4 regions of the Bacillus sp. PK3-067 genome follow, and region 1 is predicted to be linked to each of the others. Evidence: predicted binding sites of a transcription regulator. Region 1 holds the regulator's gene; each other region holds the start of a gene.

Region 1 (7,685 bases):
CTGCATATTTTGAGAAGATGATAAGATCACCTGCTGCTACCTCTAAAGCAACACGCTCACCATTCTCAAGCACTCGACCAGTACCTACTGCAACAACTTTACCCTCTTGTGGTTTTTCTTTTGCAGTATCTGGTAATACGATACCACTTGCTGTTTTTTCTTCTGCTTGAACAAGCTCAATTACAACGCGATCACCTAATGGCTTTAGCATGAACAATAACCTCCTCATTTTGTTATGTAAATTTCTTTTATTAGCACTCAAGTCATCCGAGTGCTAACACACTTATAATAATAAATAATCTCAATTTCTTTTGCAAGTAAAAAAATCATAATTTTTTCGCAAATCACTATATAAACTTTCTATATACAATACTGCCTTTACTATATGAATCGTTGTTTCCACTGCTCGTATGTTACAATATGAAAGGACACCCTAAGTTGTTTTCGCTACACATACAACTTTCTCCTGTCTTCTATTATAATTTCAAATAAGGATTTACGAAAAAAACATAATTCAAGAGGTTTATATCGTAGGTAGCATATTTACATGTTATCCTAACTTATCTCATACACTATAGTTAGAAAGGATGGTTAAACCATTTGAAGAAACAATACTGGTGGATTATCATTACATACATTTTAATGCAGTTATCTGGCGTTGTTGGATTACCACTTCTCCTAAAAACAGGACTCTATGATAATAGAGGATTTACCATTGAAGAAAAAGGACAAATCATAACGGGACACTGGGCAATCATTAGCTTCTTTATTGCATTATGTATCGTGCTTTGGTTACTTAGAACAGATATTCGTGACAGGCATTTAGATCCAATGCGCTCTTCTGTTCCAGCTACTATTGGATGGATTTTTATCGGGTTCTTCTTAGCAATCATCTCACAATCCATTGCAGGTATGATTGAAATGTATGTATTTGGGGTTCCACGTGGATCTGAGAATACAGACAGACTGATGGACATCGCAAGAACGATACCTTGGTTCCTTATTGTTGTATCTATAATTGGACCTATCTTAGAAGAAATCGTATTTAGAAAAATTCTATTCGGCACGCTTTATAAGAAGTTTAACTTCTTTATCGCAGCTATCATTAGTTCGCTTGTATTCGCAACAATTCATTTTGATTTTACTCACTTATTGGTATACACTGCTATGGGGCTCGTATTCGCCTTCTTATATGTGAAGACGAAACGTATTATCGTTCCGATTGCAGCTCATGTTGCGATGAATACATTAGTCGCTATTGGGCAAATTTTTATGAGCAATGAACAAATTCAAGAAATGATTAAAGAAGCTGAAAAAATGCAAGGCTTTATCGGAGGATTTTTTGTATGAGAAACTCACCATTGTTCATGGCTGCACTATACTTCCTTCTTGGATGTATCTTTACACGCTTCGCCATTACGAACGTGACAGATACAATCTGGAATATGTGGACAATACTATTTGCAGTTATGGCAACAATTGATTTTAATTTGGCACTTCGCCTTATATTAGTTAAATTCACAAAGAAGAAACAATAATAAAACGCAGAGGTCGCTTCCTCTGCGTTTTATTGTGGATAGTTTTTCAAAAAGTAAACTAATGTTTGTAACTCTACAGCTAAGTCAATATGATGAATTCTAATATTCTCTGATACGTTTAATCGCGCTGGTGTGAAATTCAAAATACCGTGCACGCTTGTTTCAGCTAATCTATCTGCTACAGCTTGTGCTACTGTAGCCGGTACTGTTAATATTGCCACTTGTATATCATTTGATAATCTCTCTTCTAATTCATCTAAATGATATACAGGAATGCCCCCGATTTCTGTTCCAACTTTCTCTTCACTAACATCAAATGCCATTTCAATTTTTGTATTATTGTTTTTCGTGAAATTATAATGTAAGAAAGCGGTCCCTAAATTACCTACTCCAATAAGTGCTACACGTGTTATATCATCTTGATCAAGTGTTTCGCGGAAAAATGATAATAAATAATTTACGTTATATCCATATCCCTTTTTCCCTAACGCTCCAAAATACGAAAAATCTCTTCGTATTGTTGCGGAATCTACTTTTACTGCCTCACTCAATTCGGCCGATGAAACACGCTGCTTACCAGAAAGAGATAAGTTTTGGATAAATCGATAGTATAGAGGCAATCTTTTAGCAGTGGCTTGTGGAATCTTTTGCTGATCCATATGACCTCTCCTCTCTTCCTATCTTTATTCATATACTTTAATCAAATACAGAAGTTTAGCACTCATTAAATTCCTTGTATAATAAAGAGAAGAAGTATTCTCTCTTTATTTTAAACTATACACTATTTTTAGTATGATTGAGAAATATAAACATGGCAAAGTTAAGAAATTATTTGAGGTGAAAACATTGATTTTATTACAAGTAAACGCGCTTTCGAAATTATACGGTGCAGAAACGATTCTTGCAAACATAAAATTGGAAGTACAAACAAAAGATCGTATCGCATTAGTTGGAAGGAATGGAGCAGGAAAATCTACATTATTAAAAATTATCGCTGGTGAATTATCTCATGATGGTGGCGAAATTATAAAACCGAAAGATGTCTCAATCGGATATTTAGCTCAAAATACTGGACTAGAAACGTCTTTAACAATTTGGGATGAAATGCTAACCGTCTTTACCCACTTACAGCAAATGGAGACAAAACTTCGAAGGCTTGAGCAAGAAATGGGAAAAGAAGAAAACTTTTCAAACGAAGCTACATATGAAAGATTGTTAGCTGATTATGACCAACTACAACTCAATTATAAAGATCAAGGTGGATATCAATATGAAGCGGATATTCGCTCCATTTTAAGCGGCCTTGGCTTCCCAGTTGAAACGCACCAGACGACGATCTCTACTTTAAGCGGCGGGCAAAAAACAAGATTAGCTCTCGGGAAATTATTATTAACAAAACCAGACTTACTTATTTTGGACGAGCCTACAAACCATTTAGACATCGAAACATTAACATGGCTTGAGCAATATTTGCAAGGTTATCCTGGCGCAATATTAATCGTCTCACATGACCGTTATTTCTTAGACAAACTCGTTACACAAGTATATGAAATTTCGAATAAAGAAAGCAGACGATTTGTTGGTAACTACAGTAAATATTTAGACTTAAAATCAGCATTATATGAGCAAGAAATGAAACGTTACGAAAAACAACAAGATGAAATCGCAAAACTTGAGGACTTCGTTCAAAAGAATATAGCTCGCGCTTCTACAACGAAACGTGCTCAAAGTCGCCGTAAACAACTAGACAGAATGGAATTATTAACGAGACCATTAGGGGATTCTAAGTCAGCATCATTCCACTTCGATATTGAAAAACAAAGTGGAAATGATGTTTTACAAGTAAATGATGCAACCATCGGCTATGATGGAAACCCTATAATTGAACATGTAACTATGCGCTTAACTCGCGGAGATAGTGTTGCTTTAGTTGGTCCAAACGGAATTGGGAAATCCACATTGTTAAAATCCATTGTGAATAAGTTACCACTATTAAATGGTGATGTTTCTTTCGGATCAAATGTATCTGTTGGTTATTATGATCAAGAACAAGCAAACTTAACATCTTCTAAACGGGTTTTAAATGAACTATGGGATGAATATCCACTGCAACCGGAAAAAGAAATCCGTACTATACTTGGGAATTTTTTATTCACAGGAGATGATGTACTGAAACCAGTATCTTCCCTTAGTGGTGGACAAAAAGCTCGATTAGCTCTTGCAAAACTTATGATGCAAAAGTCAAATTTGTTAATTCTAGATGAGCCTACGAACCACCTTGATTTAAATAGTAAAGAGATTTTGGAGAATGCTTTAATTGATTACCCAGGGACTCTTCTATTCGTCTCACATGACCGCTACTTTATTAACCGTGTAACAACGACTGTGGTTGAGTTATCAACAGAAGGTGCACAGGAATATTTAGGGGATTACGATTACTACGTTGAAAAGAAAAATGAAATGATTGAACGTGCAGAACTTGAACAGCAAGAAAGTGACGTTCCTGTTCAAAAGGTGGTTGCACAAGAGAAATTAAATTATTTAGAAGAAAAAGAGCGTAAAAAACTAGAGCGTCAACGCACTAGAAAAATTGAAGAGCTAGAACAAAGTATAGTGGAATTAGAAGAAGAAATTGCTACGTTAGAAGATCAACTTTGCTTACCAGAAATATATGCAGATTATGAAAAAGCTAGTGAAATTACAACTAAAAAGCAAACGCTACAAGAACAACTTGAAACTTGTATGGCAGAATGGGAAGAGCTGCATGTATAAGCATATTTAAATAAGGAAGATGTCTCATAAGTCAGGATTTTTGACTATGTGACATCTTTTTTAGTACTTAAACAATTTTTTGAATATATCTATCGTAACTTAGAATATACTAACGATTTTTTAAATATATCTATTGTAACCCTATATATATTAACAATTCGACACGAAATATCGTTTTAACGACAAAGATTGACAAGATTAGCATCTTCTATAATGGGGAGATGTTTCAAAATGTTTTTCGGGGATATCTTCTTGCTTTTTATTTCCCGAAAAAGAACAAATTCAAAGGTCTGACATCAACCTATTTATCCACAAGTTTATACACATATCCACCTTTATAAAATAAACATCAAAATAACTTTTCCACATTATCCACAGTCAGTAAAAAAGTTATCAACATTTTATATACACAATAAAACCCACATTATCAACAGATAATATGGGTTTTATCCACAACCTGTGGTTAATTATGTGTATAACTATGCTTCAATATCTAATCCTGGATTTGCATTTAAGGCTAATGTTGCACGCTTACCTTGTTCATAAGCAATTGTCCCTGCCGCTGCAATCATCGCTGCATTATCTGTGCATAAAGATAGCGGCGGAATAATTAATTCAATGTTTTCTTTTTGTGCAAATTCCTCTTCTAATCGCGCACGAAGTCCTTTATTAGCAGCTACTCCACCAGCAAGAAGTAACTGCTTTACATTATAAGCTTCTGCTGCACGAGCTGCTTTCGTTACAAGTACATCTATTACACTTTCTTGGAAACTTGCCGCTAAATCTTCTGGTGCAATTTCTATACCGCGCTGTTTTGCGTTATGCACAGTGTTGATAACTGCTGATTTCAATCCACTAAAGCTAAAATCATACGAATCCGGTTCTAGCCATGCACGAGGCAAATCAATTGTCGGTTCTCCTTCATGTGCAAGGCGATCAATATGAGGACCACCTGGATATGGCATAGATAACGTACGAGCTACTTTATCATATGCTTCTCCAGCTGCATCGTCTCGTGTTTCACCAATTACTTCGAATGAACCATGTTCTTTCATATAAACAAGTTCTGTATGCCCACCAGATACAACAAGTGATAATAACGGGAATTGAACTTCTTTTACTAAACGGTTCGCATAAATATGACCAGCAATATGATGAACACCGACTAACGGAATATCATGTGCAAACGCTACTGCCTTCGCTGCATTTACTCCAATTAGAAGTGCTCCTACTAAACCAGGACCTTCTGTTACAGCAATTGCATCAATATCATCGAATGTGATGTTTGCTTCCTTTAAAGCTTCTTCTAACACAACTGTAATTTCTTCTACATGATGACGGGATGCAATCTCTGGTACAACGCCGCCAAAACGTTTATGACTTTCAATTTGTGATGCAACGACATTCGCAATAATTTCCGTTCCATTTTTAACAACTGCTACTGCTGTTTCATCACAACTTGTTTCAATACCAAGTATAATCGTATTTTTTTCCATTATATATTCACCCACATTACGAGACCATCTTCCTGATTGTCTGCATAGTATCGTTTACGAATCCCACCATTTTGAAATCCGTATTTTCTGTATAACTGCTTTGCTACTTCATTTGATACACGTACTTCAAGTGTCATTGTTTTTACCCCTAGTTCTTTCGCTTCAGAAATAACTGCTTTCAATAGGGCATCTCCTAACTTTTGACCTCGGTATTCTGGCAAAATAGCTATATTTGTTATATGTGATTCATCAATAATTATCCACAATCCACAATACCCGACTACACGACCATCTTTTTCTAACACAATATAATGTGCATGTTCATTCATCGTTAATTCACGGTGAAAGGCATCTGCAGTCCAAGGAGTTGAAAAAGACGCTTCTTCAATAGCTACAATTTGAGCAATATCATCAAGCTCCATCTTTCTAAATATCATATCCATCTTCTGCAAGCTCCTACTTGTTTTGACTTTCTAACCACTTTGTTTCAGCTTCAGCTAAACGAAGATAGCTTGGAACAAACGTATGCACATCTTGTTCTTCTTTTTGTAATCCTAAGAATGCTAGCTCACTTGGTCTTGGGTTATTTTTAGTAAATGGAGCGAATACAGCTTGATCACCTAAATGTTCTATAATTGTTTCTTTATGCAATTTAACATCGTTACCGATAAATAAAACAGGCTGTCCTTTATCTTTTAACATTTGCAACCAGTCTACAATAAGAATAATTCGATCTTCTTCTATTGAAGTTAACTGCTCTCCTTCATATGTATATAACCCAGTATAAATTTGCCCACGTCTTCCATCAAATAAAGGACAAATTAACCCGTTAAAGTTAGCACCGTTTGCAGCTACTACCTCTAAACTTGATACACCTACAATTGGTATTTGAAGTGACCAAGCTAATGTTTTCGCCGCTGTCACGCCTATACGAACACCTGTATAGGATCCAGGTCCAGCAGCTACAACGATTTTAGTTAATTCCTTCGGTTTTACACCGCATTCTTTTAACAGTTTCTCTACAGCTGGCATAAGACGTACAGAATGGTTTTTTGTTAAATTTGTAATGATTTCCCCAATTACGTTTTCTTCCTCAATAAGGGATACACCCATTACGTAATTTGAAGTATCAATTGCTAGTACTTTCATCTTGTAATAGCTCCTCACATAATCTAATATAGCGATCTCCAATTGGCTCAAGTATAATTTTTCTTGTGTCATCTCCAGCATGGAATAAACTAATTTGTAACTTTTCATTCGGTAAATATGCTTCTATTAAATGAGCCCATTCTACTACCGTAATTCCTTCACCGTAGAAATATTCATCAAAGCCTAAGTCCTCTTCACTTTCTGCTAAGCGATACACGTCCATATGATATAGCGGTAATCTTCCTTTATATTCTTTAATGATATTAAAGGTAGGACTATTTACAACTCTTTTCACTCCAAGACCTTTTGCTAGTCCCTTTGTAAAAGTCGTCTTACCAGCTCCAAGATCTCCTTCTAAAATAATTACGTCTTGTGCCTCTACGAGCTCACCTAGTTTTTCTGATAACCTTTGTGTTTCCTCAGAAGATTTTGTTGTTACTTCATATTTACTCACAGACTTCACCTACTTTACTCACAATGTTCTCTGCTCTTTATTATACAGGTTTTTAATATATAAAAAAGTCCTTAGGAGTTGTCCTAAGGATAGTTTGACTGTCTTTATTAGTTTTTTGTTAAAACAAATAAAAAAATACGAAACAACTTGTTTCGTTCTTTTCTTTATATGAAATGGCGGTCCCGACCGGGGTCGAACCGGCGATCTCCTGCGTGACAGGCAGGCATGTTAACCACTACACCACGGGACCATTTGGTTGCGGGGACAGGATTTGAA
Region 2 (7,685 bases), 840 kb from region 1:
GAACTCGGCAAAATGACCCCGTAACTTCGGGAGAAGGGGTGCTTTCTTAACGGAAAGCCGCAGTGAATAGGCCCAAGCGACTGTTTAGCAAAAACACAGCTCTCTGCGAAGCCGTAAGGCGAAGTATAGGGGGTGACACCTGCCCGGTGCTGGAAGGTTAAGGAGAGGGGTTAGCGTAAGCGAAGCTCTGAACTGAAGCCCCAGTAAACGGCGGCCGTAACTATAACGGTCCTAAGGTAGCGAAATTCCTTGTCGGGTAAGTTCCGACCCGCACGAAAGGTGTAACGATTTGGGCACTGTCTCAACCAGAGACTCGGTGAAATTATAGTACCTGTGAAGATGCAGGTTACCCGCGACAGGACGGAAAGACCCCGTGGAGCTTTACTGTAGCCTGATATTGAATTTTGGTACAGTTTGTACAGGATAGGCGGGAGCCATTGAAACCGGAGCGCTAGCTTCGGTGGAGGCGCTGGTGGGATACCGCCCTGACTGTATTGAAATTCTAACCTACGGGTCTTATCGACCCGGGAGACAGTGTCAGGTGGGCAGTTTGACTGGGGCGGTCGCCTCCTAAAGTGTAACGGAGGCGCCCAAAGGTTCCCTCAGAATGGTTGGAAATCATTCGTAGAGTGCAAAGGCATAAGGGAGCTTGACTGCGAGACCTACAAGTCGAGCAGGGACGAAAGTCGGGCTTAGTGATCCGGTGGTTCCGCATGGAAGGGCCATCGCTCAACGGATAAAAGCTACCCCGGGGATAACAGGCTTATCTCCCCCAAGAGTCCACATCGACGGGGAGGTTTGGCACCTCGATGTCGGCTCATCGCATCCTGGGGCTGTAGTCGGTCCCAAGGGTTGGGCTGTTCGCCCATTAAAGCGGTACGCGAGCTGGGTTCAGAACGTCGTGAGACAGTTCGGTCCCTATCCGTCGTGGGCGTAGGAAATTTGAGAGGAGCTGTCCTTAGTACGAGAGGACCGGGATGGACGCACCGCTGGTGTACCAGTTGTTCTGCCAAGGGCATAGCTGGGTAGCTATGTGCGGAAGGGATAAGTGCTGAAAGCATCTAAGCATGAAGCCCCCCTCAAGATGAGATTTCCCATAGCGTAAGCTAGTAAGATCCCTGAAAGATGATCAGGTTGATAGGTTCGAGGTGGAAGCATGGTGACATGTGGAGCTGACGAATACTAATAGATCGAGGACTTAACCATATAATATGAAGCAATGTTATCTAGTTTTGAAAGAATATAAAAAACTTGTTGACTTTCGAAAGTAAATGAGTTACAATAATTCTTGTCTTAAATGAATACAGTCTGGTAATGATGGCAGAGAGGTCACACCCGTTCCCATACCGAACACGGAAGTTAAGCTCTCTAGCGCCGATGGTAGTTGGGACCTTGTCCCTGTGAGAGTAGGACGTTGCCAGACAAATGGAGGATTAGCTCAGCTGGGAGAGCACCTGCCTTACAAGCAGGGGGTCGGCGGTTCGATCCCGTCATCCTCCACCATTTAGCCGACTTAGCTCAATTGGTAGAGCAACTGACTTGTAATCAGTAGGTTGGGGGTTCAAGTCCTCTAGTCGGCACCAGAAATCATGGCGGTTGTGGCGAAGTGGTTAACGCACCGGATTGTGGCTCCGGCATTCGTGGGTTCGATTCCCATCAGTCGCCCCATTTTTCTTAAATAAATTAATATGCGGGTGTGGCGGAATTGGCAGACGCACCAGACTTAGGATCTGGCGCCTTTGGCGTGGGGGTTCGACTCCCTTCACCCGCACTTTTAATTAAATAACTCATACATGTCTTGCGGAAGTAGTTCAGTGGTAGAATACAACCTTGCCAAGGTTGGGGTCGCGGGTTCGAATCCCGTCTTCCGCTCCAATTTTCAATATGACATGCCGGGGTGGCGGAACAGGCAGACGCACAGGACTTAAAATCCTGCGGTGGGTGACCACCGTGCGGGTTCGACCCCCGCCCTCGGCACCATATGCGCCCGTAGCTCAATTGGATAGAGCGTTTGACTACGGATCAAGAGGTTAGGGGTTCGACTCCTCTCGGGCGCGCTTTTATTAACGGGAAGTGGCTCAGCTTGGTAGAGCACCTGGTTTGGGACCAGGGGGTCGCAGGTTCAAATCCTGTCTTCCCGATATTCCTAAAAAACATGGGGCCTTAGCTCAGCTGGGAGAGCGCCTGCCTTGCACGCAGGAGGTCAGCGGTTCGATCCCGCTAGGCTCCACTTAAATTAATATCATTTATGGCGGTGTAGCTCAGCTGGCTAGAGCGTACGGTTCATACCCGTGAGGTCGGGGGTTCGATCCCCTCCGCCGCTACCATAAAGGACCTTTAGCTCAGCTGGTTAGAGCAGACGGCTCATAACCGTCCGGTCGTAGGTTCGAGTCCTACAAGGTCCACCATTAGACGTATATATCTCGGAGGTATACCCAAGTTCGGCTGAAGGGATCGGTCTTGAAAACCGACAGGCGGCGAGAGTCGCGCGGGGGTTCGAATCCCTCTACCTCCTCCATTTTTTCTAAAGTAAATATTTTATCATCGCGGGGTGGAGCAGCACGGTAGCTCGTCGGGCTCATAACCCGAAGGTCGCAGGTTCAAATCCTGTCCCCGCAACCAAATGGTCCCGTGGTGTAGTGGTTAACATGCCTGCCTGTCACGCAGGAGATCGCCGGTTCGACCCCGGTCGGGACCGCCATTTTTACATAAAGGCTCGGTAGCTCAGTCGGTAGAGCAGAGGACTGAAAATCCTCGTGTCGGCGGTTCGATTCCGTCCCGAGCCACCATTTTGAAGTCGCAAGCCGACTTAGCTCAATTGGTAGAGCAACTGACTTGTAATCAGTAGGTTGGGGGTTCAAGTCCTCTAGTCGGCACCACTTTCAAAATGAGCCATTAGCTCAGTTGGTAGAGCATCTGACTTTTAATCAGAGGGTCGAAGGTTCGAGTCCTTCATGGCTCACCATTTACAATTTAATGCGGGTGTAGTTTAGTGGTAAAACAAGAGCCTTCCAAGCTCTGGTCGAGAGTTCGATTCTCTTCACCCGCTTTTCAATTATGGGCCTATAGCTCAGCTGGTTAGAGCGCACGCCTGATAAGCGTGAGGTCGATGGTTCGAGTCCATTTAGGCCCACCATAATTGTTCCGCAGTAGCTCAGTGGTAGAGCTATCGGCTGTTAACCGATCGGTCGTAGGTTCGAGTCCTACCTGCGGAGCCATATTTATAGAGAAGTACCCAAGTGGCTCAAGGGGCTCCCCTGCTAAGGGAGTAGATCGCGAACGCGGTGCGAGGGTTCGAATCCCTTCTTCTCTGCCAGAACTGGCCCGTTGGTCAAGTGGTTAAGACACCGCCCTTTCACGGCGGTAACACGGGTTCGAATCCCGTACGGGTCATACTAAAAGAGATAGCATAATCTGCTATCTCTTTTTTGTTGTATAAAAATGGACTTTGGATAGTCTGCTTTTTTATGCAATAGAAGAAATATGAAGTATTAGCTGTTGCAGTTGGGTACATAGAGAGCCGTAAATACAATCATGTTAATTATTTGGACCTGTATGAATATGAAGGAATTAACTTCAACTTGAACTTTTACCCCAGCTGTATGGCTGTAGCCTCCTACACTTGGAGAAACCGATGAAAAATGCATCTGGGAGCTACTGTGGAAAATAAATAATATATAGAAGAAGTTGCTTTCTCTCAATAGCTGTGATCTACTGAAGACAGTTTTTTTATGTTGTCAGTATTGTCGAGTTTTGTCGGTAAGTCGATATATTGCAAAAATCGCTGATATAATTTGAGTTACGATCGATAAATTTTAATAATCGCTGATATATTTGGAGTTACGGTCGATATATTCTAAAAATCGCTGGTATAATTTCACTTACCGACAAAAACCACAAGAAAATCCCTTTCACAATCTAAAGAGAACGCCTCCATTGAAATGGATTCCACACCTATTCCAATAACTTTACACTCTATGTGAAAAAGTTCACAAATAGGTCATAATTTGTGAATTAATTCACAATAATACGTGCTACAATATGAATGTAAAGAAGTTAAACAACATTAAATTAGTATTTTAATTAATTACTTAAACAATCATAAAAAAATATATGTGAACAATAGAGAGGGGAAATTACCATGAAAAAAGGTATCAATCGTGTAGTATTAGTAGGAACAGGAGCTGTAGGTTGTAGTTACGCTTACTCAATGATCAACCAAGGTGTAGCTGAAGAATTCGTATTAGTAGATGTTAATGAAGCAAAAGCAGAAGGGGAAGCAATGGACTTAAGCCATGCGGTACCATTCTCTCCATCACCAACAAAAGTTTGGAGCGGTAGCTATGCAGATTGTAAAGATGCAGATTTAGTTGTTATCACTGCTGGGTTACCACAAAAGCCAGGTGAAACTCGTTTAGACTTAGTTGAGAAAAATACAAAGATCTTTAAACAAATCGTTCGAGGCATTATGGATAGCGGATTCGATGGAATCTTCTTAATCGCAACTAACCCAGTTGATATTTTAACTTACGTAACTTGGAAAGAATCTGGTTTACCGAAAGAGCGCGTAATCGGTTCTGGTACTACTTTAGACTCTGCTCGTTTCCGTTACATGTTAGGTGACTACTTAGATGTAGATCCACGTAACGTTCATGCTTACATCGTTGGTGAACACGGTGACACTGAACTTCCAGTATGGAGCCACGCTACTATCGGTGTACAAAAATTAGAAACAATCTTAGCTAACAACGAACAGTACAAACAAGAAGACTTAGACAAAATCTTCGAAAACGTACGTGATGCAGCTTACCATATCATCGAGCGTAAAGGTGCAACTTACTACGGAATCGGTATGTCACTACTTCGTGTAACTAAAGCAATCTTAAACAACGAGAACAGCGTATTAACTGTATCTGCATACCTTGAAGGTCAATACGGCGAGAAAGATGCTTACGTAGGTGTTCCAGCTGTAATTAACCGCGAAGGTGTACGTGAAATTGTAGAACTTGAGCTAAATGAAGATGAAAAAGCGAAGTTCGCTCATTCTGTAAAAGTATTAAAAGAAACAATGGCACCAGTACTATAATAATTGCTAAATAGTTCAGGGTGGGAAACTGCTTCTTACCTCTGAACTTATATAATTTAATATAAATTCCTTTTCCGGTTTCCCTTGTATATCCCCAATATACCCCTTTTGCTGGATAAGGGTCGTTTATAGAAAAAGAGCACTCTATTTTACGTAGAGTGCTCTTTATTATTCCGCTATTTGCCGGGCAGTAAAACCTCAATTGATTAAAGTTTCACTTTATTATTTTTTAGGCGTTAATCCTAATTTCTTTAAAATATCTGCCAGTGTACCGCTTTTTGATTTTTCTACAGGTGTTTGTGATTTAGATGCATCTGGCCCTTTTTTCAAGAAGTTCTTTTCAACGAAGCGAATATCTTTTTCGTCGACAATACCATCTTTATTAAGATCTCCGTCTTTTACAGTTAGTCCTTTTTTACCATAGTTGCTAGCAATAATTTCAGCATCTTTAATATCGATTACCTTATCACCATTTACATCGCCGGCAAGGTTTTCGTCAGGTCTTGCATAATAATATTGGCCAAGCAACTTACCGTCTTTTTCAGTACCAAGTTTCGTTGTTAGGCGGCTTGTTAAATGTCCTGGCACCTCTACATATAAGTTATAGTCGCGTTTATTAACTGGAAGTCCATTTAGTTTGAAGTATCCGTATTTATCTAGTGAGCCTTCAAACTTATGACGGTAAGAATCAGTCGCATATACTTTTACGCCAAGCTTTGTATAATCGAACTTTTCATCTAAATATCCGCGTTCATTTAAGAATGCACCAGGTTTAATATTTCCTTCTACTAATGAGTTTAAGGACATAACTGAGAATGTTTGATCTTGAAGTACACGCATTCTATTTGGTTCTGATTCACCTTGTTTCCAGTAAACAAAAATTGGTGATTCTAATTGAGCGTTTGCTTCATAAAACTCATCATTTTCTACTTTGAACGTTACATCAATGAACGGGAAATCACCATCTAATCCAGCAAAATTTTTGTCATCGATAGCTCCGCCAACTGTAACAGAGCCTGCCTCTAGTTTCGGTTCATTTACTTTTGCGGTTACCCCTTTTTGGGAAAGTAGCTTTTCAAAAGCAGGATTAAATTTCGCATTTGCAAATTTGAAGTTCTTCTCTAGGAAGTTTACATTAAATTGCCCAGCAACAAATTGTTTTACGTGTTTCGCGTTTAGTGTTACTGTGAACTCGTCATTTTTATATAATTCTTTTTTATCGTAACTAGTTTTTGCATATTGAGCACCTTGCGGGATAAACCAGTAGTTATTTACACCGTTTGGATAGTCAGGACCTGCAGTTGCATAATCGAAAATATATACGCCTGTGTTCATTGGACCTTCCGTTCTGAAGGAGTCAGGTGTAATGCCAACTTTAAAGTCGCCATTTGCATTAATCGGTAAAAACTTATGCAAGTATGGAGAATAGTCATAGTACATAACGCCATTCGCTTCTTGCGTAATGTTTAATCCTTTTCCTTTTAAGTAATCAACGTTTGAATCGTATACATTTCCTTTAATCCATAGTGCTTTTTTGCCATCTTCTACTGTATAATTTTCTTCATTTAACTCGTAAATACCAGGTTTTAATCCAGTTAATTTCACTTCTGGTGGTGTATTATCAATTACAACATAATCACCTTTTACACGTGCTTTCCCAGCCTTATCATAACCGACAAACTCAATTGTGTAGTCTCCTTCTGGTAAGTTGATTTTCTCATTACCGATTGGTTTTGCAGGATCATTTGTAAAAGGATACACTTTTCCATTAAAGAATGAATCTAAGTAGTAATACACATCAGTTTTTAGGCCACTCGTGTTTAATGTTCCAATGAAGCCAAGAGCTTTATTTGTTTTGGAATCTTTTACGATAAGATCTAACGTTTCAAGTTCGCTGTTTAATTGGAATGCTCCGTGAACATACGATTCACCGTATGGATTGAATTTAGATGTATCAGTTGAAATTGCTTTTCTTGATAGTATTGCATTTTCAATACCAGGCTCTGATACACGAATAGAGAATGGGATTTGATATGTTTCTTCTTTATTTTTTGTGTTCGTAATATGAATGTACCCTTCATATCGGCCTTGTTTCACACCGGCTGGAACATTAATTTTTGCTTCAATTTCACCTGTTTTGCCAGCATCAAGAGTAATTGTTTCTGGAGCAGAGATTTTTACACCGTTTGCGACAGCATCGTTAATAGTAGACGATGCTGGTGTATAAGAAATTTCTGTTTTAAATTCTTTTTTCTCTTGTTTATTATGATTAGTTACTTTTATATTTCGTTTTTGTTCAAGAGCTTCACCGTCTTTTTGATAAAACTTACCGAATGCAATAGATCCAGTTTCTTCGGGTACTTCAATTACTTCATCATTTACAACAGTTTGTGTCGTATCTAATACTTTAAAGCTTGTTTCTGTACGAACGGCGTTGTAAGCATCTACTCGCCCAGCTCCAACTTCATATACGGAATATTTTTCTTTTAAATCATTAGCTGTGTTCATAAGAGACGCTTTTACATCGAACGGAGAGTAGTCTGGGTGTTCTTGTAAAATTAGAGCAGCAACGCCAGCGATATGAGGAGAAGCCATAGAT
Region 3 (7,685 bases), on a different replicon from region 1:
TAATTACTGGAAATATGAAATTTTTTTGATTTAATACTTTTTCATAGTTTACAATTTGAACTATGAACTTTCCATTTTTCTTAAGTTTTTTAAAAGAACGTTGAATGAAATCAGTAATTTCCTGTACATTGTCCAAATGAACCAACGTATTTCCAATACAATAAATACCATCAAATATCCCAGGCACATCGTCTATTTGCTGCATTCTAAGTGTATTTACAAAAAGTCTTCCCTTATGGGTTATAGCCTTCTCAGAAATTTTATCAGCCATTTTCTTCTCTGGTTCCATCGCAGTTACAATCATTCCTTTTTCAACTAATGCATTAGCCACATTCCCTGTTGCCGCACCTACATCAATTACGGAGTCCCCCTCTTGTAAATATGAAGCAATAAAATTCAATTGTTTTTCATTTTCTGGAAAAATTTCATCATAATACGGCATTAATTTTTGGTAAAAAGTCATTATTTATACATTCCTTTCTACATCCAGGATTGGAGAAAACATTAATACAACAATTAATCCGAACTAATTAATATATGAATATAATATAAACAATATGAATCATTATTAGTCTTTACGAGACAAAATATTTAAATACTATTATTGTTGTAATAAAAACGTAAATAGCATTTATACTCTCTAAAATCCCCACATTTAAGATTGAAATATTCCTTCCATACAGTACTATAGACCGTATCAAACTTGGGATAAAAATAATGGTAATCGTTGGTGATAAAATAAGCGTAACAATCACAAGTAATAAATGGTACCACCATGACAGAATGCGATACGTTGGATTCTTTTTTTCACGTATCATTGTTTTTACATAAAACGTACTTCCTATAAAATATAAAAATGTTATAGTCGCTATTATCAATATATTTTTATCGACTGTTTTCATTGTGAAGTAATAACTTATAATGCCCCCTATACAAAACAAAAGAATTGCACATACATCATTTAATAAGGCTCGTTCATTTTTTTTGCTAGAAAAATAAATGTTTATACAAAAAAACGGGAGCATAATAATAGAAAAGTAAACTATACGCCATTCATAACTAAGAGCAATAGCTGCACATATACAAGCCTCACCAAAGTAAAGAAAAAAATAATATAAATAATACTTCTTTCGCGGCTGTTTTACATACATTAATAAGGGATATGTAGCTAAATACACAAAAAACCACGCTAAAAAAAGAGGTATATGATACCATGTCCATTTACCAGTTAAAATACCTAAAACAAATGGAATAAGCAGCATTCCCCAGGCTCCATGCTGCTTTGGAATAATTAACTTCATTCTTCCACACCTCACATTTAATTTTTTATCAAAATGTTACGTAAGAATGATAATAAGTAGCATATATATCATTAAATTTATAGATAAAAAACTTTACCAGTGAGAGAATCCCCCCACTGGTAATCATACTCCACCAATTTAGGGAATACGCATCCCAAATAGTAAAATATAATGAATTTCTCATACTCACTCTTCTCTTATAAGATAAACTATGTTTTTAAAAAATACTGTGCGTGAAATCACTGCATTCTATTTTTATTCCTTTTATTTTATAAAATAAAACATTGTTCAGTGTGTTTTTACTCTCTATTGATATCCTCACTCTTTGAACCTAAAACAAAAGAATTTTTATCTATAAATAATTGAATCATTCTATATCTTTTCATTTTTTATGAGCAAGGTAATACGATAAACTTCTAGATTTAGTCTCTTCTAAACAGAAAAGATTACATACTTCATTTATTAGTACCATTGCAGAAACGCACTGTATATAGTATCATTTATCGATATCAGACACTATATATTGAGAGGGAGTGAATTTGATGAACAACTCAGACAATGTAAAACAGCAAAAAAATACTTTATGGACAACTTTTGATAAAATTATAAACAGTAACGATCAAGACTTAATGCAAGAAAATGCAAATGTTGATGGTCGATCTCCAATGGGAATGATGGGAACATTTGCATCAGAGAGTGCAAAACTTTATGTAAGGGAACATTTGCTTTCTAAACAAGTAAAAGAAGCTATTAATCAAAATATTTTATACCCACACGATTTAGATTTTTATGCAACAGGAACAACCACGTGTTCACAAATCCCTTTAGCACAATTGCTGAAAAAAGGGTTCCACACTGGACATGGCCATATGAGACAACCACAAGATATTAAAAGTGCATTAGCACTCTCGTCTATTATTCTTCAAGCTAATCAAAATATGCAGCATGGTGGGCAATCTCTTGCCATGTTTGATATAGATTTAGCACCCTATGTGAGGAAAACATTTGAAAAAAACAAGAAAAAGTTAATAGACTATCCGCTAACAAAGGAACAAATCGAAGTGTTTGCATGGAGAGAAACAGAAAACGATACATATCAAGCATGTGAAGCATTTATTCATAATTCCAATAGTATGCATAGCCGTGGTGGTGGACAAGTTCCGTTTATTTCAATTAATTACGGAACGGACACATCAAAGGAAGGAAGACTATTAATTAAACAATTACTACAGGCAACACAAGCGGGATTAGGAAAAAGCGAAACGCCTATTTTCCCCATTCAAATTTTTAAGTTAAAAAAAGGTGTAAATTTTGAAGAAAAAGATCCAAATTATGATTTATTTGAACTTGCATTAGAAACAACAGCGAAGCGATTGTTCCCTAACTTTTCATTTTTAGATGCGCCATTTAATGCAGCGTATTATAATGGGCACCCAGAAAGTGAAGTATGTTATATGGGGTGTCGTACTCGTGTGATGTCTAATATTCATGGTGAGGAGACAGCAATTGGCAGAGGAAATCTATCATTTACCTCTATTAATCTAGTAAAATTGGCTTTAATAAATGATTCAAAAGAAGGATTTTTCAAATCGTTAAATCATTATATCAAACTTGGCATTCGTCAATTGCTAGAAAGATATTCATATCAATGTACAAAAAAAGCAAGAGATTTTCAATTCCTATATTCACAAGGGATTTGGCGCAATGGAGAAAAACTACAACCAGAAGACTCAGTTACTGAGATTTTAAAGCAAGGAACATTGAGCCTTGGTTTTATTGGACTTGCGGAATGCTTGGTTGCCTTAACAGGAAAACACCATGGGGAAGATAAAGATTCATGGCAACTTGGAAAAGAAATTGTTACCTTTATGAGAAATAAGATGGACCAAGCAACAAAAGAGCATTGCTTGAATTTTACCTTAATTGCAACTCCTGCCGAGGGACTATCAGGGAAGTTCATCAAAAAGGATCGTGCTGATTTTGGAACTATTACAGGTGTAACCGATCATGATTACTATACAAATTCATTTCATATTCCAGTTTATTATCCTATTCAAGCAATTAATAAAATACGTTTAGAAGGACCGTTTCATGCTCTTTGCAACGGTGGTCATATTACGTATATTGAACTAGATGGGGCGGCAGCGCATAATCAAATGGCTTTAAAACAGATTGTTCAAGCAATGGCACAGTATGAAGTAGGATATGGTTCAATTAATCACCCAGTGGATCGTTGTAAATGTTGTGACTATAATGGAGTGATTGAAAATGAGTGCCCTAGCTGTGGAAATATAGAAGATCATCATATTGAAAGAATTCGCCGTATTACTGGATATCTTGTAGGGGACATGTCAAAATGGAACAATGCAAAGCGTAGTGAAGAAGCAGATCGTGTGAAACATAAATGAAGGTAATGAATATTATTCATGATAGTGTAGTAGATGGTGAAGGGTTACGGACAGTTGTGTTTTTTGCCGGTTGTCCGCATCATTGTTTAGGTTGCCATAACCCCAAATCATGGAATCTTTATAATGGGACCGAGATGAGTGTGAAAGAAATTATAAAAGAAATTTCCAAAAATCCTCTAACTGATGTAACATTTTCAGGGGGTGACCCATTTTTTCAAACTATCGAGGTCAAAGAAGTTGCAAAAGCTGTAAAAAGCTTAAACAAAAATCTTTGGATTTACACTGGTTATACACTAGAAGAGATACAGAATTCACAAAACAAAGATATGATTGAGCTGTTACATTATGGGGATGTTTTAGTTGATGGAAGATTTGAAATCGAAAAAAGAGATTTGACTCTTCCATTTCGCGGAAGCTCAAATCAACGTATTATACGCCTAAAATAAATATAATTCCCTTGCTTTTTTCGATTATTCGTTATCACTAATCCAATATTTATGAGCAGAAAGTATTTGCTCATAAATACTGGAAATACACAATAAAAAAATTTATAAAAAGGGCCATGCTCAATTCTTACACTTTTTTTGCAATGCTTTTGGAACATATACACAAAAAGGTTCGCTTTCCATGTAATCCCCCGTCATCGCAAATGCCCTAGAACGAGATCCCCCACAAACATATCGAAACTCACAAACACCGCATTTGCCTTTATAATTGTCTGGATTACGAAGGCTTTGAAAAACAGGAGAGTTTCGATAAATTTCAGCTATCGGTGTTGATTTAATATTCCCGGTTTTAATCGGTAATAGCCCACTTGGGTATACATCTCCAATATGAGAAATAAATACAACTCCATTTCCATCATTTACTCCTTTTGGAGCGCGTCCAAATTCATTAATTCCGTCCGTCATCCCTTCCATCAATACATCTCTATATTGAATAATTTGATCTATCTTTTTAATTCCCTTCATTTTTTCTTGAAGAACAACGCGTCTATAGTGCTGAGCAGCTGTGGTTTTTATATCAAAAGAAACAGTTCTGCTTAGCTGGTATAGCCAGCGGAACACTCTTTCATGTTGAATTGGTGAAATCATATCTTTCTCTTTACCACGTCCTGTTGGGACTAAGAAAAATACACTCCACAACACACAACCTAATTCTTCTACTAAATTTGCCATATCTTTAAGTACACTCAAATTATAATTAGAAACAACTGTATTAATTTGAATAGGGATTTTTAATTCATTTAAATGATGAATTGCATCCATTGTTAATTTAAATGACCCCTCTGTTCCCCTAAAATGATCGTGTACTTCAGCTGTTGGTCCATCTATACTAAATGCCCATCTAGCAATCCCAACATCTTTTGCTTTTTTTATCGCTTCTTTAGTAACCTTTGGAGTAGCACTGGGTGTCATGGAAACCCGAATACCTTTCTTCACCGCATATTCAGCAATATCATATATATCCGAACGCATTAATGGATCCCCACCAGTAAAAACCAGCATCGGATTATCCATTTCATATATATCATCAATTAGTTTTTTTCCTTCTTCTAATGTTAACTCAAAAGGATCACGATAATGCTGAGCTTCAGCACGACAATGTAGACATTTTAATTCACATGCTCTTGTTAACTCCCATATTACAATAAATGGGTTTTTATTATAATCACGATTTATCAAAAAGAAAGCCTCCCATCAACTTACATACTATATTGTAAAATTATATGTGCATTTATGTTGTGAGATTTATCACGCATAAGTTTTTAGCATTTAAAAATCCATAACCAAAATAGATGAAATTAAGATAAAAAAGCACTCTCCTATTTATAGGTGAGTGCTTTTTATTTTAAAAATATCTTAAATATTTATATTTTATTTCTTTTTTATATAAATTTGATTTACTTATTATTTCTATTAGATTTCATCAAATAATATATTAATAAATCCAATTCTCTACTATAACAAATTACCTTTTCATGAGTGAATCCATACTGCTTAACAAGCGATATTAATTCTTCTTTTTTTTCAATTACTTGATTTAACTTCTTATAATTAGACATAGTTTTTGTACAATCCCGTCTTACCTACATACAGGTCATCTAGGCAGCATTTTTGTTAGATGCTCTATTTAGAACACAGCTCTTTATAATATTTATTTCCCCTTAACACCCATATACAATATATTTACAAATATCAAATACAAAATCTATGAACTAAAAAAGTTATATCTACTTAACTTATTACACACCTTTATATGCTAGTTTATATACTTCTTTTAATTCTGAAATCAATGGAAGTTTCGGATTTGCTGGTGTACATTGATCTTCAAATGCTCTTTCTGATAAGACATCCACAACTTTTTCAAATGCTTCTTGTTTTACTCCTTGTCCTGCAATACTCATATTAATATTCAATTCTTTTCCAAGGCTGATAATTGCTTGCACAAGAGATTCTACCCCTTCTTCCACTGTACTTGCTGGCAGCCCCAATGTTCTTGCAATATATGCATAACGTTCATCTGCCACAAAATGCTCATATTTTGGGAACAATGCATGTTTTCTCGGCTTAATAGCATTATAGCGAATTACATGCGGCATTAAGATTGCGTTAGCGCGTCCATGTGGAATGTGAAATTCTGGTCCAAGCTTATGCGCCAAACTATGATTAATACCAAGAAAAGCATTTGCAAAAGCCATACCTGCAATTGCAGAAGCATTATGCATTTTCTCACGTGCTTCTTCATCATTTCCATTTTTATATGCTCTCGGTAAATATTTAAATACTAGATCAATGGCTTTTAAAGCCAATCCATCTGTATAGTCATTTGCCATAATAGACACGTATGCTTCAATTGCATGTGTTAACACATCCATTCCAGTGTCTGCTGTTACATGAGGTGGCACTGTCATTACAAACTGTGGATCAATAATCGCTACATCTGGTGTTAATTCATAATCAGCAAGTGGATATTTTATATTATTTTTTTTATCTGTAATAACCGCAAATGGTGTCACTTCTGACCCTGTTCCTGATGTTGTTGGAATCGCAACAAATTGTGCTTTTTGCCCTAGTGTTGGAAATTTACATGTACGTTTTCTAATATCTAAAAACTTTTGTTTGATTCCAAAGAATTTTGTTTCTGGATATTCATAAAATAGCCACATTCCTTTTGCTGCATCCATTGCTGAACCTCCGCCCAATGCAATAATTACATCCGGTTTGAAGCTTCTCATCATCTCAGCACCCTTGAATACTGTTTCATCTGATGGATCTGGTTCTACCTCTGAGAAAACACCTATTTTTACATCATTTAAATGCTGTTGTAAGTAATGTGTAACTGTGTCCACATATCCCAGTTCTACCATTCCTGGATCCGTTACAATGAATGCTCGTGAAATGTTTGGCATCTTAGCTAAATATTGTGTCGCATGTTTTTCAAAAAAAACCTTAGGTGGTAATTTGAACCATTGCATATTATTTTTTCTATTCGCCAAACGCTTTACATTTATTAAATGTGTAGCTGTTACGTTTTGAGAAACAGAATTTTTACCGTATGATCCACAACCTAATGTTAAAGATGGAATAAATGCGTTATATATATCACCAATCCCACCTTGTGCTGACGGTGAATTTACAATAAGGCGACAAGCTTTCATTCTTAAACCAAATTGTTTTTGTACTTCTTTATTTGTAGAATGAATAACCGCTGAATGCCCTAAGCCACCTAAATTTAACATTTCTTCACAGTATTTCAATCCTTCTTCTCGTGAATTTGCTTTGATACAAGCTAATACTGGGCTCAATTTTTCACGTGATAGTGGATATTCTGCACCCACTCCCTTAATTTCAGCTACAAGTATTTTTGTATCTTCTGGTACCTTAATGCCTACTAATGATGCAATATAATGTGCTGATTTCCCAACGATATCACTATTTACTGCACATGTATTTTCATTAATAACAAGCTTCTC
Region 4 (7,685 bases), 1.3 Mb from region 1:
AGAAACAACAAAAACGTCGTCAAAACGGTGTTTTAAATATTGCAATCGCTATTGTATTACTATTAGTAGCTATTGTAGCATATCAATTGTTCGTTCCTAGTACGAAAGAGCAAGCATCTTCTACTGATAAGAAAGTCTCTCAACAAACAACAAAGAATGAGAAAGCTGGAAAATCAGAAGATAAAGAATCTGCTAAGAAAAAAGAAAAAGAACAAGAGCAAGCAGAAGCTAAGAAAAAAGCTGAAGAAGAGAAGCTAAAGGCTGAAGAAAAACAGAAAAAAGCTGAAGAAGAAGCGAAAGCTAACGAGAAAGTATCAGCTGAAAAAACTGTATCTAAGGCAAAAGAGGCTTACACAAAACCTTCTTGGAAAGCTGTAGGAACAGAACAAGGTTCATCACCGGCGATGACGTTTAAACAAGGGTCATCAGATTGGAATGAGATGCAAAGTGCAATTGCTGCAGGTGTTGAGATACCGAAAGAGCAATTAGTATTCCATTTTGTTGGAAGAGACAAAACTGGAAAGAGCAAAGCTTATGGTGATGTTCAAGATAAGCAAAGTGGGAAAAGATATTACGTAAATATTGATTGGGTAGACAATGAGGGCTGGAAACCAGTACTTGTTCAAACTCTAAACTAAAAAAGAGAAGCTCCTTAGGAGCTTCTCTTTTTTGTTAACGCAATTTCTTTAATTTAAAATGAACAACCGCGCTATAATACGGTCTTTTGCTTTCAGGATCCATAACCATTTGATGAGAGATGTGATGAACTTCAAGCATAAGTGCTTTATTATTATCAATTTGTTCACTAATTTTTCGTTCTAAAGAAGCTAAGTCTCCCGCTTCAAAAAACTCTACTTTATCTTCTAACATTTCAAAGGTAAATGACATGAAGACGGCCCCTCTCCTATGTAATCAACTATAGTGTAACAAAGAAAAGAAGGAAATACCATGTACATTTCAATTGACATTTTTAGAAAGAGGGAATATCATACTGATAAAACCGATAAGAAAAAGGGGAATTTTTATGGGTACAGAATTTAATGGTTTATTTGATGAGTGGGCTCATACGTACGACTCATTTGTACAAGGCGAAGATATACAATATAAAGAAGTTTTCGCTCATTATGAGGACATTCTAGAGGATGTAGTTAACAAGTCATTTGGTAATGTATTAGAATTTGGTGTCGGTACAGGTAATTTAACAAATAAATTATTACTTGCTGGCCGCACAGTTTACGGTATAGAACCGTCGCGTGAAATGCGCATGATTGCAAAAGAGAAATTGCCAAAAGAATTTTCAATTACAGAGGGTGATTTTCTTTCGTTTGAAGTTCCAAATTCAATTGATACCATTGTAAGCACCTATGCATTTCATCATTTAACAGATGATGAAAAAAATGTAGCGATTGCGAAGTATAGTCAATTGCTAAACAAAGGTGGTAAAATAGTGTTTGCTGATACGATATTTGCAGATCAAGATGCATATGATAAAACTGTTGAAACAGCAAAAGAAAGAGGTTTCCACCAGTTAGCAAACGATTTGCAAACGGAATACTATACACGTATTCCAGTTATGCAGACTATTTTTGAAAACAATGGCTTCCATGTAACTTTCACGAGATTAAATCATTTCGTTTGGGTAATGGAGGCAACTAAGCAATAGAAAGAGGGATTAGATTGAGAATTGCTGTAATTGGAGCAATGGAAGAAGAAGTACGTATTTTACGTGACAAATTAGAACAAGCAGAAACAGAAACGGTTGCTGGTTGTGAATTTACGAAAGGGCTATTAGCAGGGCATGAAGTAATCTTGTTAAAGTCTGGTATTGGTAAAGTAAACGCAGCGATGTCAACGACAATTTTATTAGAAAAATATAAGCCTGAAAAAGTAATTAATACTGGTTCAGCTGGTGGATTCCATCATTCTCTAAACGTTGGTGATGTAGTTATTTCCACTGAAGTTCGTCACCATGACGTAGATGTAACAGCATTTAACTATGAATATGGTCAAGTACCAGGAATGCCGCCTGGATTTAAAGCTGATGAGGCGTTAGTTGCATTAGCTGAGAAATGTATGCAGGCTGAAGAAAATATTCAAGTTGTAAAAGGTATGATTGCAACAGGTGATTCATTTATGAGTGATCCGAACCGCGTTGCAGCCATCCGTGATAAATTTGAAAATCTTTATGCGGTAGAAATGGAAGCAGCAGCTGTTGCACAAGTATGCCACCAATATGAAATTCCGTTTGTTATCATTCGCGCACTTTCTGATATTGCTGGTAAAGAATCAAATGTTTCATTTGATCAGTTTTTAGATCAAGCAGCTCTTCATTCTACAAACTTTATCGTAAAAGTGTTAGAAGAGTTAAAGTAATGTAACAAAAAGGCAACTGTCTCATATAAAGAAAATACATACAGTTGCCTTTTCTTTATTGGCAAACAAGGGGGAGAACACGATGAATGTATATCGTGGAGTTCATGAGTTAATTGGTCATACACCAATTGTAGAAATTACTCGTTTTTCACTTCCAATAGGGGTCCGTTTATTTGCAAAGCTTGAATTTTATAATCCAGGCGGAAGCGTTAAGGATCGTTTAGGAAGAGAATTAATCGAAGATGCGCTAGAAAAAGGGCTTGTTACCCAGGGTGGAACAATTATTGAACCGACTGCTGGGAATACTGGTATTGGACTGGCACTTGCAGCATTAGAACATGATTTACGTGTTATTGTTTGTGTACCAGAGAAATTTAGTATTGAAAAACAAGAATTAATGAAAGCACTAGGTGCAACTGTCGTGCATACACCGACTGAGCAAGGAATGACCGGTGCAATTGCCAAAGCAAAAGAGTTAGTAAATGAAATACCGAATTCATACTCTCCAAGTCAGTTCGCAAATGAGGCAAATCCTCGTGCATATTTTAAAACATTAGGACCTGAACTGTGGGACGCATTGAATGGAGAGATTAACATATTTGTTGCTGGAGCAGGAACTGGCGGTACATTTATGGGGACTGCATCTTATTTGAAAGAAAAAAATATAGATATTAAAACAGTTATCGTAGAGCCAGAAGGATCTATTTTAAATGGTGGTAAGGCTGGTTCACATGAGACCGAAGGAATTGGACTGGAATTTATCCCGCCATTTTTGAAGACATCTTATTTTGATGAAATTCATACGATTTCTGATCGAAATGCATTTTTACGAGTGAAAGAATTAGCGCAAAAAGAAGGACTTCTCGTTGGGAGCTCTTCAGGAGCAGCATTTCATGCGAGCTTACTTGAGGCAGAGAAGGCAGCACCAGGTACAAATATTGTAACCATTTTTCCTGATAGCAGTGAGCGCTATTTAAGTAAAGACATATACAAAGGATGGGAATAAAAAATGAGAGCAAAGACAAAGTTAATTCATGGTATTCGCATAGGAGAACCTTCAACTGGATCTGTAAACGTACCGATTTATCAAACAAGTACGTACAAACAAGAAGCAGTTGGTAAGCATCAAGGATATGAATATTCACGTACAGGTAACCCAACACGTGCAGCTTTAGAAGAAATGATTGCTGTATTAGAAAATGGGCATGCTGGATTTGCATTTGGTTCAGGAATGGCTGCTATTACAGCGACAATTATGTTGTTCTCAAAAGGTGACCACGTTATTTTAACAGATGATGTTTATGGCGGAACATACCGCGTTATTACAAAAGTATTAAACCGTTTCGGTATTGAGCATACATTTGTAGATACAACAAACTTAGAGGAAGTTAAAGAAGCGATTCGTCCAAATACGAAAGCAATTTATGTGGAAACACCAACGAACCCACTACTAAAAATTACTGATATTAAGAAAATATCTACTCTTGCTAAAGAGAAAGACTTATTAACAATTATTGATAACACATTCATGACGCCATATTGGCAGTCGCCGATTTCTTTAGGAGCAGATATTGTGCTTCATAGTGCAACGAAATATTTAGGAGGTCATAGTGACGTAGTTGCAGGTCTAGTAGTTGTAAATAGCCCACAACTAGCAGAAGATCTTCACTTTGTACAAAACTCAACAGGAGGTATTCTTGGGCCGCAAGATAGCTTCTTACTACTTCGTGGTTTAAAAACATTAGGAATTCGTATGGAAGAACATGAAACGAATTCACGCGCTATTGCTGAGTTCTTAAATAATCATCCAAAAGTAAATAAAGTATATTACCCAGGTCTTGAATCACATCAAAACCACGAATTAGCAACAGAACAAGCAAATGGATTTGGTGCTATTATCTCATTTGATGTAGATAGTGAAGAGACATTAAATAAAGTACTTGAGAAATTGCAGTACTTTACACTTGCTGAAAGTTTAGGAGCAGTAGAAAGTTTAATTTCTATTCCATCTCAAATGACACATGCATCAATCCCAGCTGATCGCCGCAAAGAATTAGGAATTACAGATACATTAATTCGTATTTCTGTCGGTATTGAAGATGGTGAAGATTTAATTGAAGATTTAGCACAAGCGCTAGCATAATAAAAAAACGCACTGCTAATATAGAGCAGTGCGTTTTTTTATTACATCATTTTGTGAAATATTTCACAAAATAGACATACACAAACGAAATGATTTCATGTATATTGAATTCAGGAAATGTTACTCACGAACAAACTTGTGAAACATTTCACAAACAATGAAATTCATGTAGGAAAGCATCTCTATTTTTTTATGTTAATTGGGACTTATTTTGACCTATAGGGACATATAAGGACCGTGATAGTAGAATAGGAGGAAATTTACATGGTAGTCAAAGAGAAAGTTGTAAATGAAATGCAGGAAGTAAAAAAGATAATTGATACGCTAGTAAATAATGGTCAACAAGCTTTACAAGCATTAGAAAGTTTTACACAAGAGGAAATTGACAACATTGTTCATGAAATGGCATTAGCAGGTGTTGATCAACATATGCCGCTAGCAAAATTGGCAGTTGAAGAAACTGGCCGTGGTGTATATGAAGACAAATGCATTAAAAATGTTTTTGCCACTGAATATATTTGGCATAGTATAAAGCAAGATAAAACGGTAGGAATTATTCACGAAGATTCTCATGAAGAAATAATAGAAATCGCGGAACCTGTCGGTGTAGTAGCTGGGGTAACGCCAGTAACGAATCCAACGTCGACAACAATGTTTAAAGCGTTAATTGCGATAAAAACAAGAAATCCAATTATTTTCGCATTTCATCCTTCCGCACAAAAATGTTCTGTGGCAGCGGCGAAAACAGTATATGATGCAGCGATGAAAGCTGGTGCACCAAAACACTGTATTCAATGGATTGAAAGACCGTCTGTTGAAGCGACGAAACAATTAATGAACCATGATGGTGTAGCACTCGTTCTAGCAACTGGAGGCGCTGGTATGGTGAAATCAGCTTACTCTACTGGAAAACCAGCGTTAGGTGTTGGGCCTGGTAATGTACCGTGTTATATAGAAAAATCAGCACATGTAAAACGAGCTGTTAATGATTTAATTTTATCGAAAACATTTGATAACGGTATGATTTGTGCATCGGAACAAGCAATCATTGTCGATAAAGAAATCTATGATGATGTTAAAACAGAAATGATTGAAAACAATTGTTACTTTGTAACAGAAGAAGAAAGAAAAAAATTAGAAAAGCTTGTTATAAATGAAAATACATGTGCAGTAAATAGTGATATTGTAGGGAAATCAGCACAGTATATTGCCGATTTAGTTGGGATTACTGTTCCTGAACATACAAAAATGCTTGTAGCTGAAATTCAAGGTATCGGAGCAGCATATCCGTTATCTCGTGAGAAACTGAGTCCAGTATTAGCTTGTGTGAAGGCGAATTCATTAGAAGAAGGATTTACATATTGCGAAGAAATGTTGAACCTAGGTGGTTTAGGACATTCAGCAGTTATCCATTCTACAAATAAAGATGTGCAAAAGCAATTTGGGTTACGTATGAAAGCTTGCCGTCTCATTGTAAATGCACCTTCATCACAAGGTGGAATAGGGGATATATATAATGGATTTATTCCATCACTTACACTTGGTTGTGGTTCATACGGAAAGAATTCAGTTTCCCAAAATGTAACAGCCACTCATTTATTAAATATAAAAAGGCTGGCAAATAGAAAAAAGAATATGCAGTGGTTCAAATTGCCACCAAAAATTTATTTTGAAAAACATGCTACAGCTTATTTAGCAAATATGCCTAACATTTCACGTGCATTTATTGTAACGGACCCTGGAATGGTTGAACATGGCTATGTCGATACAGTCGCGCACTATTTAAACAAGCATGCAAATGATGTGAAAGTTGAAGTTTTCTTTGAGGTCGAACCAGATCCATCAGATGAAACTGTTTTTAAAGGTGCGGAAATGATGAGAAGCTTTAAGCCAGATGTAATTATCGCACTTGGTGGTGGTTCAGCTATGGATGCAGCAAAAGGAATGTGGTTATTCTATGAGCATCCAGAAACGACATTCTATGGCATTAAACAGAAGTTTTTAGATATAAGAAAACGTACATGTAAATATCCGGAATTAGGAAATAAGGCGCAGTTTGTTGCGATTCCAACGACATCAGGAACGGGATCAGAAGTGACACCATTTGCGGTTATTACAGATAAGAAAAATAATATAAAGTATCCGCTTGCAGATTATGAATTAACACCAGATGTAGCAATTGTTGATCCGCAATTTGTAATGACAGTTCCACCACATGTAACAGCAGATACTGGTATGGATGTTTTAACACATGCAATTGAGGCGTATGTGTCTGTTATGGCAAATGACTATACAGATGGATTAGCATTAAAAGCTATTGATCTCGTATTCAAATATTTACCGAGAGCATATAAAGATGGAAATGATGAAGAAGCAAGAGAAAAAATGCATAACGCTTCTGCAATTGCAGGTATGGCATTTGCAAATGCTTTCCTCGGTATTAATCACAGCTTAGCACATAAAATTGGACCAGAATTCCATATTCCGCACGGACGCGCAAATGCCATTCTAATGCCGCATGTAGTCCGCTATAATGCTATTAAGCCAAGAAAACACGCATTGTTCCCAAAATATGAGCACTTTGTGGCAGATGAAAGATATGCACATATAGCGAGAATGCTCGGGCTTCCAGCAAGCTCGGCAGCAGAAGGGGTGGAATCACTCGTCAAAGCAATTATTGAGCTTGGAAAAAGCTTAAATATTAATATGAGTATTGCAGGACAAGGAGTAGATAAAGAGCAATTTGAAGAGGTTGTTGGAGTATTAGCAGAAAGAGCTTTTGAAGATCAATGTACAACTGCTAATCCAAAGTTGCCGCTTATTTCAGAACTGAAAGAAATTTATATGGAAGCATATAAAGGTGAATAATGATTAAAAAAGAGCCGCAGTAAAGCGGCTCTTTTTTTATTGGAAAACATCTCCCAGAATGCCTGTATTTACTGGTCTTTCAGTTTCATAGAATATGATACAGTGAAATGGAGGAGTGAGAATATAATGAAAGAATTAAAAGGAAAAATAGAAGACTATACTCGGTTCGGACAAATTCTTCTCGCTGTAAGTACATTGTTAATGGTTGGCTTGCTGATTCCGAATGGAGCAAAAGAGACAATCCAATTTTTTGTTATGATGGGGAGCATCGTTATATTTTTAAGTTTATCGTTCTTTTTCT

The links. Region 1 encodes Rex, which represses fermentation and respiration genes when NADH is low (regulators of the CRP and FNR family bind a similar motif). Its sites were predicted from a motif close to TTGTGAAATATTTCACAA; they were not measured.
Region 2: M1D73_RS24925 (L-lactate dehydrogenase) is a predicted target of Rex. The motif match lies at 4,008-4,025, and genes of this name have one in related genera.
Region 3: M1D73_RS27945 (TIGR04053 family radical SAM/SPASM domain-containing protein) is a predicted target of Rex. The motif match lies at 5,452-5,469, and genes of this name have one in related genera.
Region 4: adhE (bifunctional acetaldehyde-CoA/alcohol dehydrogenase) is a predicted target of Rex. The motif match lies at 4,568-4,585, and genes of this name have one in related genera.

What each region holds. Positions count from the first base shown of each region.
Region 1 is NZ_CP096490.1:250,061-257,745, reverse strand. Features, by position in the region: gene groES (co-chaperone GroES) at 1-211, opposite strand, end outside; gene M1D73_RS01510 (CPBP family intramembrane glutamic endopeptidase) at 601-1,350, shown strand; gene M1D73_RS01505 (YdiK family protein) at 1,347-1,538, shown strand; gene M1D73_RS01500 (redox-sensing transcriptional repressor Rex) at 1,568-2,197, opposite strand; gene M1D73_RS01495 (ABC-F family ATP-binding cassette domain-containing protein) at 2,385-4,310, shown strand; gene tsaD (tRNA (adenosine(37)-N6)-threonylcarbamoyltransferase complex transferase subunit TsaD) at 4,790-5,806, opposite strand; gene rimI (ribosomal protein S18-alanine N-acetyltransferase) at 5,806-6,249, opposite strand; gene tsaB (tRNA (adenosine(37)-N6)-threonylcarbamoyltransferase complex dimerization subunit type 1 TsaB) at 6,263-6,955, opposite strand; gene tsaE (tRNA (adenosine(37)-N6)-threonylcarbamoyltransferase complex ATPase subunit type 1 TsaE) at 6,936-7,409, opposite strand; tRNA gene M1D73_RS01470 (tRNA-Asp) at 7,584-7,659, opposite strand; tRNA gene M1D73_RS01465 (tRNA-Met) at 7,663-7,685, opposite strand, start outside.
Region 2 is NZ_CP096490.1:4,832,203-4,839,887, reverse strand. Features, by position in the region: rRNA gene M1D73_RS25045 (23S ribosomal RNA) at 1-1,206, shown strand, start outside; rRNA gene rrf (5S ribosomal RNA) at 1,308-1,423, shown strand; tRNA gene M1D73_RS25035 (tRNA-Val) at 1,428-1,503, shown strand; tRNA gene M1D73_RS25030 (tRNA-Thr) at 1,508-1,583, shown strand; tRNA gene M1D73_RS25025 (tRNA-His) at 1,593-1,668, shown strand; tRNA gene M1D73_RS25020 (tRNA-Leu) at 1,691-1,771, shown strand; tRNA gene M1D73_RS25015 (tRNA-Gly) at 1,801-1,875, shown strand; tRNA gene M1D73_RS25010 (tRNA-Leu) at 1,892-1,980, shown strand; tRNA gene M1D73_RS25005 (tRNA-Arg) at 1,984-2,057, shown strand; tRNA gene M1D73_RS25000 (tRNA-Pro) at 2,068-2,141, shown strand; tRNA gene M1D73_RS24995 (tRNA-Ala) at 2,158-2,230, shown strand; tRNA gene M1D73_RS24990 (tRNA-Met) at 2,251-2,327, shown strand; tRNA gene M1D73_RS24985 (tRNA-Ile) at 2,332-2,408, shown strand; tRNA gene M1D73_RS24980 (tRNA-Ser) at 2,426-2,518, shown strand; tRNA gene M1D73_RS24975 (tRNA-Met) at 2,546-2,622, shown strand; tRNA gene M1D73_RS24970 (tRNA-Asp) at 2,626-2,701, shown strand; tRNA gene M1D73_RS24965 (tRNA-Phe) at 2,714-2,789, shown strand; tRNA gene M1D73_RS24960 (tRNA-Thr) at 2,804-2,879, shown strand; tRNA gene M1D73_RS24955 (tRNA-Lys) at 2,890-2,965, shown strand; tRNA gene M1D73_RS24950 (tRNA-Gly) at 2,979-3,049, shown strand; tRNA gene M1D73_RS24945 (tRNA-Ile) at 3,060-3,136, shown strand; tRNA gene M1D73_RS24940 (tRNA-Asn) at 3,144-3,218, shown strand; tRNA gene M1D73_RS24935 (tRNA-Ser) at 3,226-3,316, shown strand; tRNA gene M1D73_RS24930 (tRNA-Glu) at 3,322-3,393, shown strand; gene M1D73_RS24925 (L-lactate dehydrogenase) at 4,142-5,086, shown strand; gene M1D73_RS24920 (S8 family serine peptidase) at 5,309-7,685, opposite strand, start outside.
Region 3 is NZ_CP096491.1:13,697-21,381, reverse strand. Features, by position in the region: gene M1D73_RS27965 (class I SAM-dependent methyltransferase) at 1-463, opposite strand, end outside; gene M1D73_RS27960 (YwiC-like family protein) at 576-1,301, opposite strand; gene M1D73_RS27955 (anaerobic ribonucleoside triphosphate reductase) at 1,844-3,709, shown strand; gene nrdG (anaerobic ribonucleoside-triphosphate reductase activating protein) at 3,706-4,155, shown strand; gene M1D73_RS27945 (TIGR04053 family radical SAM/SPASM domain-containing protein) at 4,276-5,394, opposite strand; gene M1D73_RS27940 (aspartyl-phosphate phosphatase Spo0E family protein) at 5,613-5,774, opposite strand; gene adhE (bifunctional acetaldehyde-CoA/alcohol dehydrogenase) at 5,955-7,685, opposite strand, start outside.
Region 4 is NZ_CP096490.1:4,360,444-4,368,128, reverse strand. Features, by position in the region: gene M1D73_RS22495 (YrrS family protein) at 1-638, shown strand, start outside; gene M1D73_RS22490 (YrzA family protein) at 673-888, opposite strand; gene M1D73_RS22485 (class I SAM-dependent DNA methyltransferase) at 1,025-1,663, shown strand; gene mtnN (5'-methylthioadenosine/S-adenosylhomocysteine nucleosidase) at 1,678-2,373, shown strand; gene M1D73_RS22475 (O-acetylserine dependent cystathionine beta-synthase) at 2,456-3,379, shown strand; gene M1D73_RS22470 (bifunctional cystathionine gamma-lyase/homocysteine desulfhydrase) at 3,383-4,516, shown strand; gene adhE (bifunctional acetaldehyde-CoA/alcohol dehydrogenase) at 4,781-7,384, shown strand; gene M1D73_RS22460 (YrhC family protein) at 7,511-7,685, shown strand, end outside.